2 regions of the Nocardioides sp. NBC_00163 genome follow, and region 2 is predicted to be linked to the other one. Evidence: riboswitches for the same ligand, from Rfam matches in the RefSeq annotation. Region 2 holds a riboswitch; the other holds the start of a gene.
The links. A riboswitch is a leader RNA that binds a small molecule or an ion and turns the genes downstream of it on or off. The one in region 2 is predicted to bind S-adenosylmethionine.

Region 1 (5,642 bases), 860 kb from region 2:
CGATCGAGCTCGACGAGGCCTCTCAGGCCGCGATCGACGCCGCCCGGGCCGGCTCGGATAACCGGTTGCTGGTCGCGCCGCGGCTGGGGGACCGGTACGCGACGTACGGCGCTGTCGCCACGATCGAGCGCGTCGGCCGGTTCCGGGGCGGTGAGCCCGCGGCGGTGCTGAGAGCCGTCGGCCGCGCGAAGATCGGCTCCGGCGTGACCGGACCCGGTGCAGCGCTGTGGGTCGAGGTCGAGACCGCCACCGAGACGACCACGGAGCACGCGAAGGAGCTGGCCGAGGAGTACAAGCGGCTGGTCGTCGCGGTGCTCCAGCGTCGCGAGGCCTGGCCGGTCATCGACCAGGTCAACCGGCTCACCGAGCCGTCGGAGATCGCCGACACCGCCGGCTACGCGCCCTATCTCGACGACGACGCCAAGCGCGAGCTGCTGGAGACGCCGGACGTCACCGAGCGCCTCGAGAAGGTGATCGCCTGGGCGAAGGACTACATCGCGGAGTCCGAGGTCAGCGACAAGATCGCCGAGGACGTACGCGAGGGCATGGAGAAGACGCAGCGGGAGTTCCTGCTGCGCCAGCAGCTCGCCGCGATCCGCAAGGAGCTCGGCGAGGGCGAGCCCGAGGGGTCCGACGACTACCGGGCCCGCGTCGAGGCCGCCGACCTCCCCGAGGCCGTACGCGAGGCCGCGCTGCGCGAGGTCGACAAGCTCGAGCGTGGTTCCGAGCAGAACCCCGAGACCGCCTGGATCCGCACCTGGCTGGACACGGTGCTGGAGCTGCCGTGGTCGGTCCGGACCGAGGACTCGACCGACGTGGTCGCGGCTCGTGAGGTGCTCGACGCCGACCACCACGGCCTCGAGGAGGTCAAGGACCGGATCGTGGAGTACCTGGCGGTGCGGACCCGACGTGCCGAGCGGGGCCTGCAGGTGATCGGCGGCCGTGGCTCAGGTGCCGTGGTGCTGCTCGCCGGCCCGCCAGGAGTCGGCAAGACCTCGCTGGGGGAGTCGGTCGCGCGCTCGCTCGGACGGAAGTTCGTCCGGGTCGCGCTGGGCGGTGTCCGCGACGAGGCCGAGATCCGTGGTCACCGGCGCACCTACGTCGGCGCGCTGCCGGGCCGGATCGTGCGGGCCATCAAGGAGGCCGGCTCGATGAACCCGGTCGTGCTCCTGGACGAGGTCGACAAGGTCGGCTCGGACTATCGGGGTGACCCTGCCGCCGCGCTGCTGGAAGTGCTCGACCCGGCGCAGAACCACACCTTCCGTGACCACTACCTCGAGCTCGACCTGGACCTCTCCGACGTCCTGTTCATCGCCACCGCCAACGTGGTCGAGCAGATCCCGTCGGCGCTGCTGGACCGGATGGAGCTGGTCACGATCGACGGCTACGCCGAGGACGACAAGGTCGCCATCGCCCGTGACTTCCTGCTGCCCCGGCAGCTCGAGCGCGCCGCGGTGACCTCGGAGGAGGCCACGGTGACCGACGACGCCCTGCGTGAGCTGGCCGCGAACTACACCCGTGAGGCAGGCGTACGCCAGCTCGAGCGGCTCATCGCCAAGGCGCTGCGCAAGGTGGCGACGCGGCTGGCGACAGGTGCGGAGCACGTCGAGATCGGCCTGGACAACCTCAAGGACCTGGTCGGTCGGCCGCGGTTCACGCCGGAGTCGGCGGAGCGTACCTCTGTCCCGGGGGTCGCCACCGGACTGGCCGTCACCGGGCTCGGTGGGGACGTGCTCTTCATCGAGGCGTCCTCGGCCGAGGGGCAGGCTGGACTGAACATCACCGGCCAGCTCGGCGAGGTGATGAAGGAGTCCGCGCAGATCGCGCTCTCCTTCGTCCGCTCGCACGCCGCCGAACTGGGCGTCGACCCGGCCGTGCTCGACCGATCGCTCCACGTCCACGTGCCCGCGGGTGCGGTCCCGAAGGACGGCCCGAGCGCCGGCATCACGATGGTCACCGCGCTCACCTCTCTCGCGACCGGTCGCCCGGTGCGCAGCGAGGTCGGGATGACCGGTGAGGTCTCGCTCTCCGGGCGGGTGCTGCCCATCGGCGGCCTCAAGCAGAAGCTGCTCGCCGCCCAGCGAGCCGGCCTGACCGAGGTCTTCGTACCCCAGCGCAACGAGCCCGACCTGGACGAGGTCCCCGACGAGGTGAAGCAGGCCCTGAAGATCAACCTGGTGAGCGATGTCAGGGATGTCGTACGTGGCGCCCTCGCGCCTGCCGAGGGAGGGGTCACCGCCCAGAGCACGGTTGCCGCTGCCTGACCGGATCGTTCCGGATGCTGCCCGCTTGATGCCTCGTGCGTCGAGCGGGCAGCTCGCACACTGGGCACATGAGCAACCGAGCCCTTCTCGTCATCGACATCCAGGAGTCCTTCCGGCAGCGGGAGTCCTGGCAGCAGACCCTCCACCCCGACATCGCCGAGCGCGCCGACCGGCTGGTGAGCCTCGCGCGGGCCGCGGGCGACCTGGTGGTCTGGGTGCTCCATACCGAGCCCGGCAGCGGCGGCGTCTTCGACCCGCAGTCGGGTCACGTGCGCTATCTCGACGGGCTCAGCGGCCCGAAGCCAGGCGATGTCGAGGTGCGCAAGACCGCCCACAACGCCTTCACCACGACCAACCTGCAGCAGGTGCTGACCGAGCGCGGGATCACCGAGCTCGTGGTGTGCGGGATCCGCGCCGAGCAGTGCGTCGAGACCACCGCGCGGATCGGCTCCGACCTCGGCTACCGGGTCACCTATGTCGCCGACGCGGTCACCACCGAGCCGCTGGGCGGGCTGTCGGCCGAGGAGGTCGTGGAGCGTACGAAGCTCGTGCTCAGCGGCCGGTTCGCCGAGATCGCGACGATCGCCGATCTGGAGGCTGTGGCAGCATCTGCAGCATGAGCGCCGTCGTGTTCGTGCTGCTGCCCGGCGTACATCTGCTCGACCTCGCCGGGCCGGCACAGGCGTTCCACGCCGCGGGCAGCCTGGGACACCCCTACGACCTCGTGTACGTCGCGGGCGCCGAGCCGGGGGAGGTGCTCTCCGCGCAGGGGCTGCCTCTGACGGCCGCCGCGGAATGGCCCGATCTCGACCCCGGTGACCTGCTCGTCGTGCCGGGCTGGCGAGCGGCGTACGACCTCGTCGCCGGCCCCCGGCTCACCCGCGAGAGCGCTGAGCGGCTGCGTGCCCATCATGCCGCCGGGGGCGAGGTGGCCAGCGTCTGCGCCGGCGCCGACGCCCTCGGGCAGGCGGGACTCCTCGACGGACGTCGCTGCACCACCCATCACGATCTCCAGGACGCACTGTCCCGGCGCTACCCGAAGGCCCGGGTGGTGCGCGACGTGCTCTTCACCAGCGATGACCGGATCGTGACGTCGGCCGGCATCGCCAGCGGCATCGACCTGAGCCTGCACCTGCTCGCGGTGCGCCACGGACCGGCGCTGGCGGCTCGCGTGGCCCGCGACATGGTCGTCTACGCGCGGCGCAACGGCGACCAGCCGCAGGAGAGCGTCCTGCTGCGCCACCGGAACCATCTCGACGACACCGTCCACCATGTGCAGGACGTCATCGACGCCCGGTTCGCCGAGCCGCTTCCGCTCTCCGCTCTGGCGGACGGCGCGGGGGTGAGCGAACGGACCCTGACCCGCGCCTTCGCAGCTGCGACCGGCCTCACCCCGCTCCGCTATCAACAGGCTCTCCGCCGTGAACGGGCCGACCATCTGCTGGCTGCCGGCACCACCATGGAGTCGGCCGCCCGTGCGGTGGGCTTCGACGATGCCCGGATGCTGCGCCGGCTCCGCGCTCGCTAGACCCTCGATGCCCAGATGGTGGACGACTGGTCCACGGAATGGAACCCGGGTGTGTTTGGCAGCGGATACCTGCCGTACGATCGCTACTGCTCATCGAGAGGGACTGAGGGAACGGCCCAGTGAAGTCCCGGCAACCGACCACGAGCCTCCTCCCGGCCATCGGGTAGGGCGTGGAGCAGGTGCTAATTCCGGCCCGGCGCGAGAGACGTGATCGGGGAAGATGAGGAGGAGGTTTCTCATGAGCGCTGCGACCACGGAGACGAAGGGCCTGCGCGAGGGTGCGTTCGGCAACGCCTCGGCGCTGTCGTGCCGGGAGTGTGGGCACCAGATCGAGCTCGGACCGCATTACGCCTGTCCGGAGTGTTTCGGGCCACTGGAGGTGGCCTATGACTTCCCGGCCGTGACCCGCGAGGAGATCGAGGCCGGACCCCGCAACATCTGGCGCTACAAGGCCCTGCTGCCGGTGCCCGACGACATCGAGCAGAGCCCCAACACCGAGCCCGGCTTCACCCGGCTCCTGGACGCGAAGAACCTCGCCAGGGAGCTCGGCATCGAGAAGATCTGGGTGAAGGACGACTCGACCAACCCGACCAACTCGTTCAAGGACCGCGTGGTCGCCTGTGCGCTGAGCGCCGCCCGCGAGCTCGACGCCAAGGTCTTCGCCTGCCCGAGCACCGGCAACCTGGCCAACGCGGTGGCGGCGGCGGGAGCGCGAGCCGGTATCCCGACCGCGGTCTTCATCCCGAGCAACCTCGAGCAGCCCAAGCAGGTCAACTCCGCCATCTTCACCGACAACCTGATCGCCGTCGACGGCAACTACGACGACGTCAACAAGCTGGCCCAGGAGATCGCCGCGGAGGAGGAGGGCTGGGCGTTCGTGAACGTCAACGTACGTCCCTTCTACGCCGAGGGCTCCAAGACGCTCGGCTTCGAGATCGCCGAGCAGCTCGGCTGGCGCCTGCCCGACCAGATCGTCATCCCGGTGGCCTCCGGATCCCAGCTGACCAAGGTCGACAAGGCCTTCAAGGAGCTGATCAAGCTCGGTCTGGTCGAGGAGAAGCCCTACCGGATCTTCGGCGCCCAGGCGACCGGCTGCAACCCGGTCGCGACCGCGTTCAAGGCCGGTGTGGACGCCATCCGCCCGGTCAAGCCCGACACGATCGCCAAGTCGCTGGCCATCGGCAACCCGGCCGACGGCATCTACGTCCTCGACGCCACCCGCTCCTCCGGTGGTGCTGTCGAGGAGGTCACCGACGACGAGATCCGCGCAGCGATCGTGCTCCTGGCCCGCACCGAGGGCATCTTCACCGAGACCGCCGGCGGCACCACTCTCGCGGTCACCAAGAAGCTCGTCGACAACGGTCTCCTCGACCCGAGCCTGGAGACGGTGATCATCAACACCGGCCATGGCCTCAAGACGCTCGACGCGGTCAGCGGCATCGTCGGCCCCCGCGCCACCATCGCCCCCAACTACGACGCGTTCGAGGAAGCCGGGCTCTCTCAGGCGTAGGTTAATTTCGCGTTCACATCCGTGGGGTACACCTAAGGAATGTGAACACCACGAAGACGAGTGAAGAGGCCAAGTGGCTCGGCATGGTCGCCGCCACCGCCGGGGTCGCCGGCGCAGTCGGTGTGGTGGGGGCGGCGGCCGGTGCCGGGTTCGTGACGTTGCTGAAGAGACAGGCGGCGCACGCGCGTGACGTGATCGGCAAGCCCCTCGGTGAGGAGGCGATCGACGCCGACAAGGTCTACAAGAAGGCCTACGGAGGTACGCCGGTCGAGCTCCTCGTCCTCGGCGACTCGATCGCCGCCGGGCTGGGCGCGGAGACCAGAAGCGGCACCCTCGGCGC
Region 2 (5,642 bases):
ACTTCGGCGATCGCGACGCCCTGCTGCTCGAAGGCGCGCTCGACCTGGCCAGGACCGGGCTGCTGCCACGTTTCGCAGAAGCGTCGGCGGAAGGGCGCGAGCGTGCGCTGGCCATGACGCGGCACTTCGCCGAGCATCGCGTCTTCTACCGGGCGATGCTGAACAGCTCCAGCGCCCATGCGCTGACCAAAGCACTCAGCGGCCTGATCCTCCCGGTCAACCGGCGTGCCGTGGAGGCGCACTTCGCGGAGGGCCACGACCCGCAGCAGCTCGATGACCTGGCGGTCTTCATCACTGGCGGCGGGGCCGCCTTCATCAACGCCTGGGTGACCGACGCGGAGGACCCGCTCGACCCCGAGGACCTCGCCGACCGACTCATCGGGCTGCTCGGCATCATCACCGCCGCAGTGCGCCAGACGGCTGCTTCCGACGTGCCCGTGCTGAAGAAGGAGACCGACCGATGAGCCTCATGAGTCACATCATCCAGCGCCAGATGAAGCTTTCCGAGCCACTGACGCGGAAGGTCGTCGTCGACCGCGACCTGCGCGTTCCGATGCGCGACGGCGTGGAGCTGCTGGCCGATCGCTGGACGCCGAAGGGCGGCGCGGAGGGCCTGCCGACCGCGCTCGTCCGGTGCCCGTACGGCCGTTCTGGCTTCTTCGGCGCGATCATGGCCCGCCCGCTCGCCGAGCGCGGCTACCAGGTGCTGATCCAGAGCGTCCGCGGCGGCTTCGGCTCCGGTGGCGTCATGGATCCCATGCTCCAGGAGCGCGAGGACGGCCTGGACACGTTGGACTGGGTGATCGAGCAGCCCTGGTTCGGCGACTCCATGGTGCTGGTCGGCATCAGCTACCTGGGCTATGTGCAGTGGGCAGTTGCCGACAGCCTGCCGCCGCAGGTCAAGGCCATGATCCCGGTGGTCACCGAATCGGCGCTGACGAGTGAGTTCATGCGCGCCGACGGCCGTTCGTTGGAGCTGCCGCTCGAGTGGGGCGCGCTGGTCGCCACCCAGGAGCGCCCCTTCGCGATGTTCCGCAGGAACGCCCAGACCAAGAAGACGGCCGCTGCCCTGCGCGTGCTGCCTCTGCAGGATATGGACGTCGCGGCCACCGGCGAGCGTTCGCAGTACATCCAGGACGTTCTCGCCCATGATGCCGACGATCCGCACTGGGACGGCATCGACCACCGCCATCGGGTCGCCGGCACGCTTGCGCCGGTCAGTTCCATCGGCGGCTGGTACGACGTCTTCCTGCCGGGTCAGCTGCGGGACTTCGCGATTCTTCAGGACGCCGGCAAGCCGGCCCGGCTCACTGTCGGGCCCTGGACCCATGTGGACCTGACGATTCCTGGAGCGGCCGAAGCGGTCGACTTCGGCCTGGCATACGCGCGCGGCGAGGAGCCGGCCGAACGGGCACCGGTGCGGTTGTTCGTGATGGGCGAGGACGCCTGGCGCGACTTCGAGTCCTGGCCGCCGAAGGGCTATGAGCCGCAGCGTCTCCACCTCCAGAGCGACGGTGGTCTGTCGGTGAGTACCCCGGACGACTCGGATCCCGACCGCTATCACTACGACCCGGCCGATCCGACCCCGGCGGCCGGGGGCATCAGCATCAGCCACGGCGGCCGCGTCGACAACGGGGCCGTGGAGGCCCGGTCCGACGTGCTCACCTACACCACGACGGTGCTCGACGAGGACGTCGAGGTCGTCGGCGAGGTCAGTGCCGAGATCTGGTTCCGGTCGAGCCTCGCGTACGCCGACGTCTTCGTGCGGCTCTGCGATGTCGACGAGGAGGGCCGCTCCCACAACGTCTGCGACGGACTCATCGGTCTGACGGGCGCCGACGAGCTCACCTGCGCGACCGTGCGGCTCTGGCCCACGGCGTACCTGTTCAAGCGCGGCCATCGGATCCGCGTGCAGGTCTCCAGCGGTGCCTTCCCGCGCTACGCCCGTAATCCCGGGACCGGGGAGCCGCTCGCCACCGCCACGACGCTCCTGGCTGCCGACCAGACGGTCCACCACGATCCAGAGCATCCTTCGGCGCTGATCCTGCCGGTTCGCGCCGTTCCGGCCACCTAGGCGCGTCCAATATGTAGGACAAGCGTCCATAGTTCGAGACGTACGGTTTGCGGGGCCTCTCCGTCTCCGGCACCATCTTCGGCGAAGGTCACGACTGCCAGCGCGAAGCCCCGGCTTGCTGGCGGGCAACCCTCCCACGCGGTGGGGTGCTCCGGGTGACGACCAGGCCCTCGCCGAGGTGGCGCGGGCAAGCGCGTGCTTCGCCGGGTAGCCCTGGGGAGCCATGACCCGAAGGGTGCCCCCATGTCCCTGCTTCCGCTCGTCGGCTCGAACACGCAGGTCCCGCTGCTGGACGGAACGACCACGACGTACGCCAACCTCGATGTCGCCGCCTCGGCGCCGGCGCTGCAGAGCGTGGCCGACCGGGTGGCCGAGGTCCTGCCCTGGTACGCCTCGGTGCATCGCGGCGCCGGCTACCTGTCCCAGGTCTCGACCGCCCTCTACGAGGAGTCGCGGGCGACGATCGGCGCCTATGTCGGCGCCCGCGAGGACGATGTCACCGTCATCACCCGCAACACCACCGACTCGGTGAACCTGCTCGCCGGCTGCGTACCCGGCCGGGTGCTCGTCCTCGACATCGAGCACCACGCCAACCTGCTCCCGTGGCGCCGCGTCGAGGCCGGTGTCACCGTGGTCGCCGGCCGGGACACCCTCGCCGGCACCATCGACGCCCTCGCCGGCGAGCTGGCCCGCGACAGCTTCGCCCTGGTCGCGATCACCGGCGCCTCCAATGTCACCGGTGAGGCGCTGCCGGTCGCCGAGATCGTCACCCTGGCCCACGCCCACGGCGCCCGGGTCCTCGTCGACGGCGCCCAGCTGCTCGCCCACCGCCACTTCTCGCTGGCCGCGACCGGCGCCGACTACGTCGTCCTCTCCGGCCACAAGCTCTACGCCCCCTACGGCGCCGGCGCCCTGGTCGGGCGCCGCGACTGGCTCGACGTCGGCACCCCCTATCTCGCCGGGGGAGGGGCCGTCGATGACGTCACTCACGCGTCGGAGGTCGAGCTTGTCGAGACCACGTGGCAGCCCGCCCCCGCACGCCACGAGGGCGGTTCGCCCAACGTCATCGGCGCCGCGGCCCTGGCCGCCGCCTGTACGACTCTCGGTGGCCTCGAGCCCGCCGAGCTGGACCGCCACGAGGCGTCACTGAGGGGGCGTCTCGTGGCCGGCCTGTCCGCGCTGGAGGGTGTGGATGTTCTGCGCTTGTGGCCCGACTCCGAGGAGCCGGTCGGGGTTGTCACATTCACGGTCGACGGCATCGAACCCGGCCGGGTCGCGGCCTACCTCTCCGCCGAGCACGGTCTGGGCGTACGCGACGGCCGGTTCTGCGCCCAGCCGCTCCTCAAGCGCCTCGGGCTCACCGCCGGCGCGGTCCGCGCGAGCATCGGGATCGGGACCTCGGTCGCGGACGTGGACCGGCTGGTGGCCGGAGTACGCGCTCTTCTCGCGGGTGACGTCAGGGGCGACTACGTCCTCGTCGACGGGGCCTGGACGCTCGCCGAGGACCCGCGCCCGCTCGTCGGACCGGCCGGTCTGACCCGCCTGGCCGACACCGCCGGCTCGTGCGGAGCGGCGGTCTAGCCGGGATGATTCGGGGCGCTCACGGTGTTGAGAAATTGTGAGCGAAAGAGTGCATGGCGAGCGGAAGGTACGCGGCGGCAAGCTGGTCGTCGTCGACGCGACAGTCTCCGTTGACACGATCATCGACGTCGTCCTCTCGGGCGACTTCTTCCTGGAACCCGACGAGGCGCTGGGCTGGCTGACCGAGGCGCTGGAGGGGCAGTCCGTCGACGTCTCCATCGACCAGCTGACGGCGGTGCTCGACGTCGCCGCCCGTGATGCCGAGCTGGTCGGCTTCGGCACCCGCGACGTCGCCCTGACGGTGCTGCGCGCGTTGGGCCGGGCCACGACCTGGGACGACCTCGACCTCGAGATCGTCGAGACCGGGCCGCTCGCGCCGAAGATGCAGATGGCGCTCGACGAGGTCATCGTCCGCCAGGTCGCCGAGGGTCGCCGCGCCCCCAACCTGAGGTTCTGGGACTGGGCCAGCAGCGCGGTCGTGATCGGCAGCTACCAGTCGATCTCCAACGAGGTCGACGAGGCCGGCGCCGAGCGTCACGGCATCGAGGTCGTACGCCGCATCTCAGGTGGCGGTGCAATGTTCATCGAGCCGGGCAACACGATCACCTACAGCCTCGCCGTCCCCGACACGCTCGTGGCCGGCATGTCCTTCCAGGAGTCGTACGCCTTCCTCGACGAGTGGGTGCTGCGCGGCCTGCGCAGCGTCGGCATCGAGGCCGCCTACGCCGGTCTCAACGACATCGCCTCGCCGGTCGGCAAAATCGCCGGCGCCGCGCAGAAGCGGATCCCCGGCGGCGTCCTGCACCACGTCACGATGGCCTACGACATCGACGCCGACAAGATGCTCGAGGTGCTCCGGATCGGCCGGGAGAAGATGTCCGACAAGGGCACCCGGAGCGCCGCCAAGCGGGTCGACCCGATCCGTTCCCAGACCGGGCTGAGCCGCGAGAAGGTCATCGACGCGCTCCTGGCGGAGTTCGAGCAGAGTTTCGGGGCGGCGTACGTCGGTCTCGACCGGGCCACGATCGACGAGGCCGCGGCGCTGGTCGAGAGCAAGCACGGGACTCCGGCCTGGCGGGCCAGGGTGCCGTAGGCCGGTCATCGGTCGATGAAGGCCAGCAGGTCGGCGTGCAGCCGGTCGCGATCGGTGTCCGGGAGGGCGTGGCTGGAACCCTCGTAGACCTTCAGCTCCGCGCCGTCGATCAGCTCGGCCGAGCGGCGGCCCCCGACGTCGATCGGCACGATCTGGTCGTCGTCGCCGTGCACGACCAGCGTCGGCACGTCGATCTTGGCCAGGTCGGGCCGGAAGTCGGTGGCGGAGAAGGCCGCGATGCACTCGTAGGCGCCACGGTGCCCGGAGGCCATGCCCTGGAGCCAGAAGGCGTCGCGGGAGCCCTGCGGCACATCGCCGTTGCGGTTGTGCCCGAAGAACGGCCCGTCGGCCAGGTCGCGGTAGAGCTGGGCCCGGTTCGCCAGCTCCCCGGCGCGGATCTCGTCGAAGACCTCGATCGGTAGCCCCTCGGGGTTGTCCTCGGCCCGCAGCATGAGCGGCGGCACCGCGGAGACCAGGACGAGCCCGGCGACGCGGGCTGTGCCGTGCCGCCCGACGTACCGGACGATCTCACCGCCGCCGGTCGAGTGCCCGACGAGGGTGAGGTCCTGCAGGTCGAGCGCGTCGATCAGAGTGGCGAGGTCGTCGGCGTAGGTGTCCATCTCGTTGCCCGACCAGGTCTGGCTGGAGCGGCCGTGGCCCCGGCGGTCATGGGCGACGGCTCGGTGACCGTGCTCCGCGAGGAACAGCGCGGTGGCCTCCCAGGCGTCGGAGTTGAGCGGCCAGCCGTGGCTGAGCAGCACGGGGCTCCCGCTGTCGCCCCAGTCCTTGTAGAAGATCTGGGCGCCGTCGTCGGCGGTGATGTAAGGCATCGGCTTCCTCCCACGGTCGGTTGGGTCCTGTCCCGACGAGCCTCGCCCAGCCACCCGGCTCCGC

Region 1: it holds a riboswitch for S-adenosylmethionine, as region 2 does, so the genes downstream of both, thrC (threonine synthase) here and OG801_RS06795 (aminotransferase class V-fold PLP-dependent enzyme) in region 2, are expected to answer to the same signal.

The regions. Positions count from the first base shown of each region.
Region 1 covers NZ_CP108155.1:2,267,701-2,273,342, reverse strand. Annotated here, with positions in the region: gene lon (endopeptidase La) at 1-2,264, shown strand, start outside; gene OG801_RS10915 (isochorismatase family protein) at 2,333-2,884, shown strand; gene OG801_RS10910 (GlxA family transcriptional regulator) at 2,881-3,792, shown strand; SAM riboswitch class I at 3,880-4,019, shown strand; gene thrC (threonine synthase) at 4,031-5,302, shown strand; gene OG801_RS10900 (SGNH/GDSL hydrolase family protein) at 5,344-5,642, shown strand, end outside.
Region 2 covers NZ_CP108155.1:1,411,582-1,417,223, reverse strand. Annotated here, with positions in the region: gene OG801_RS06805 (TetR/AcrR family transcriptional regulator) at 1-464, shown strand, start outside; gene OG801_RS06800 (CocE/NonD family hydrolase) at 461-2,074, shown strand; SAM riboswitch class IV at 2,161-2,274, shown strand; gene OG801_RS06795 (aminotransferase class V-fold PLP-dependent enzyme) at 2,318-3,655, shown strand; gene OG801_RS06790 (biotin/lipoate A/B protein ligase family protein) at 3,693-4,748, shown strand; gene OG801_RS06785 (alpha/beta fold hydrolase) at 4,754-5,578, opposite strand.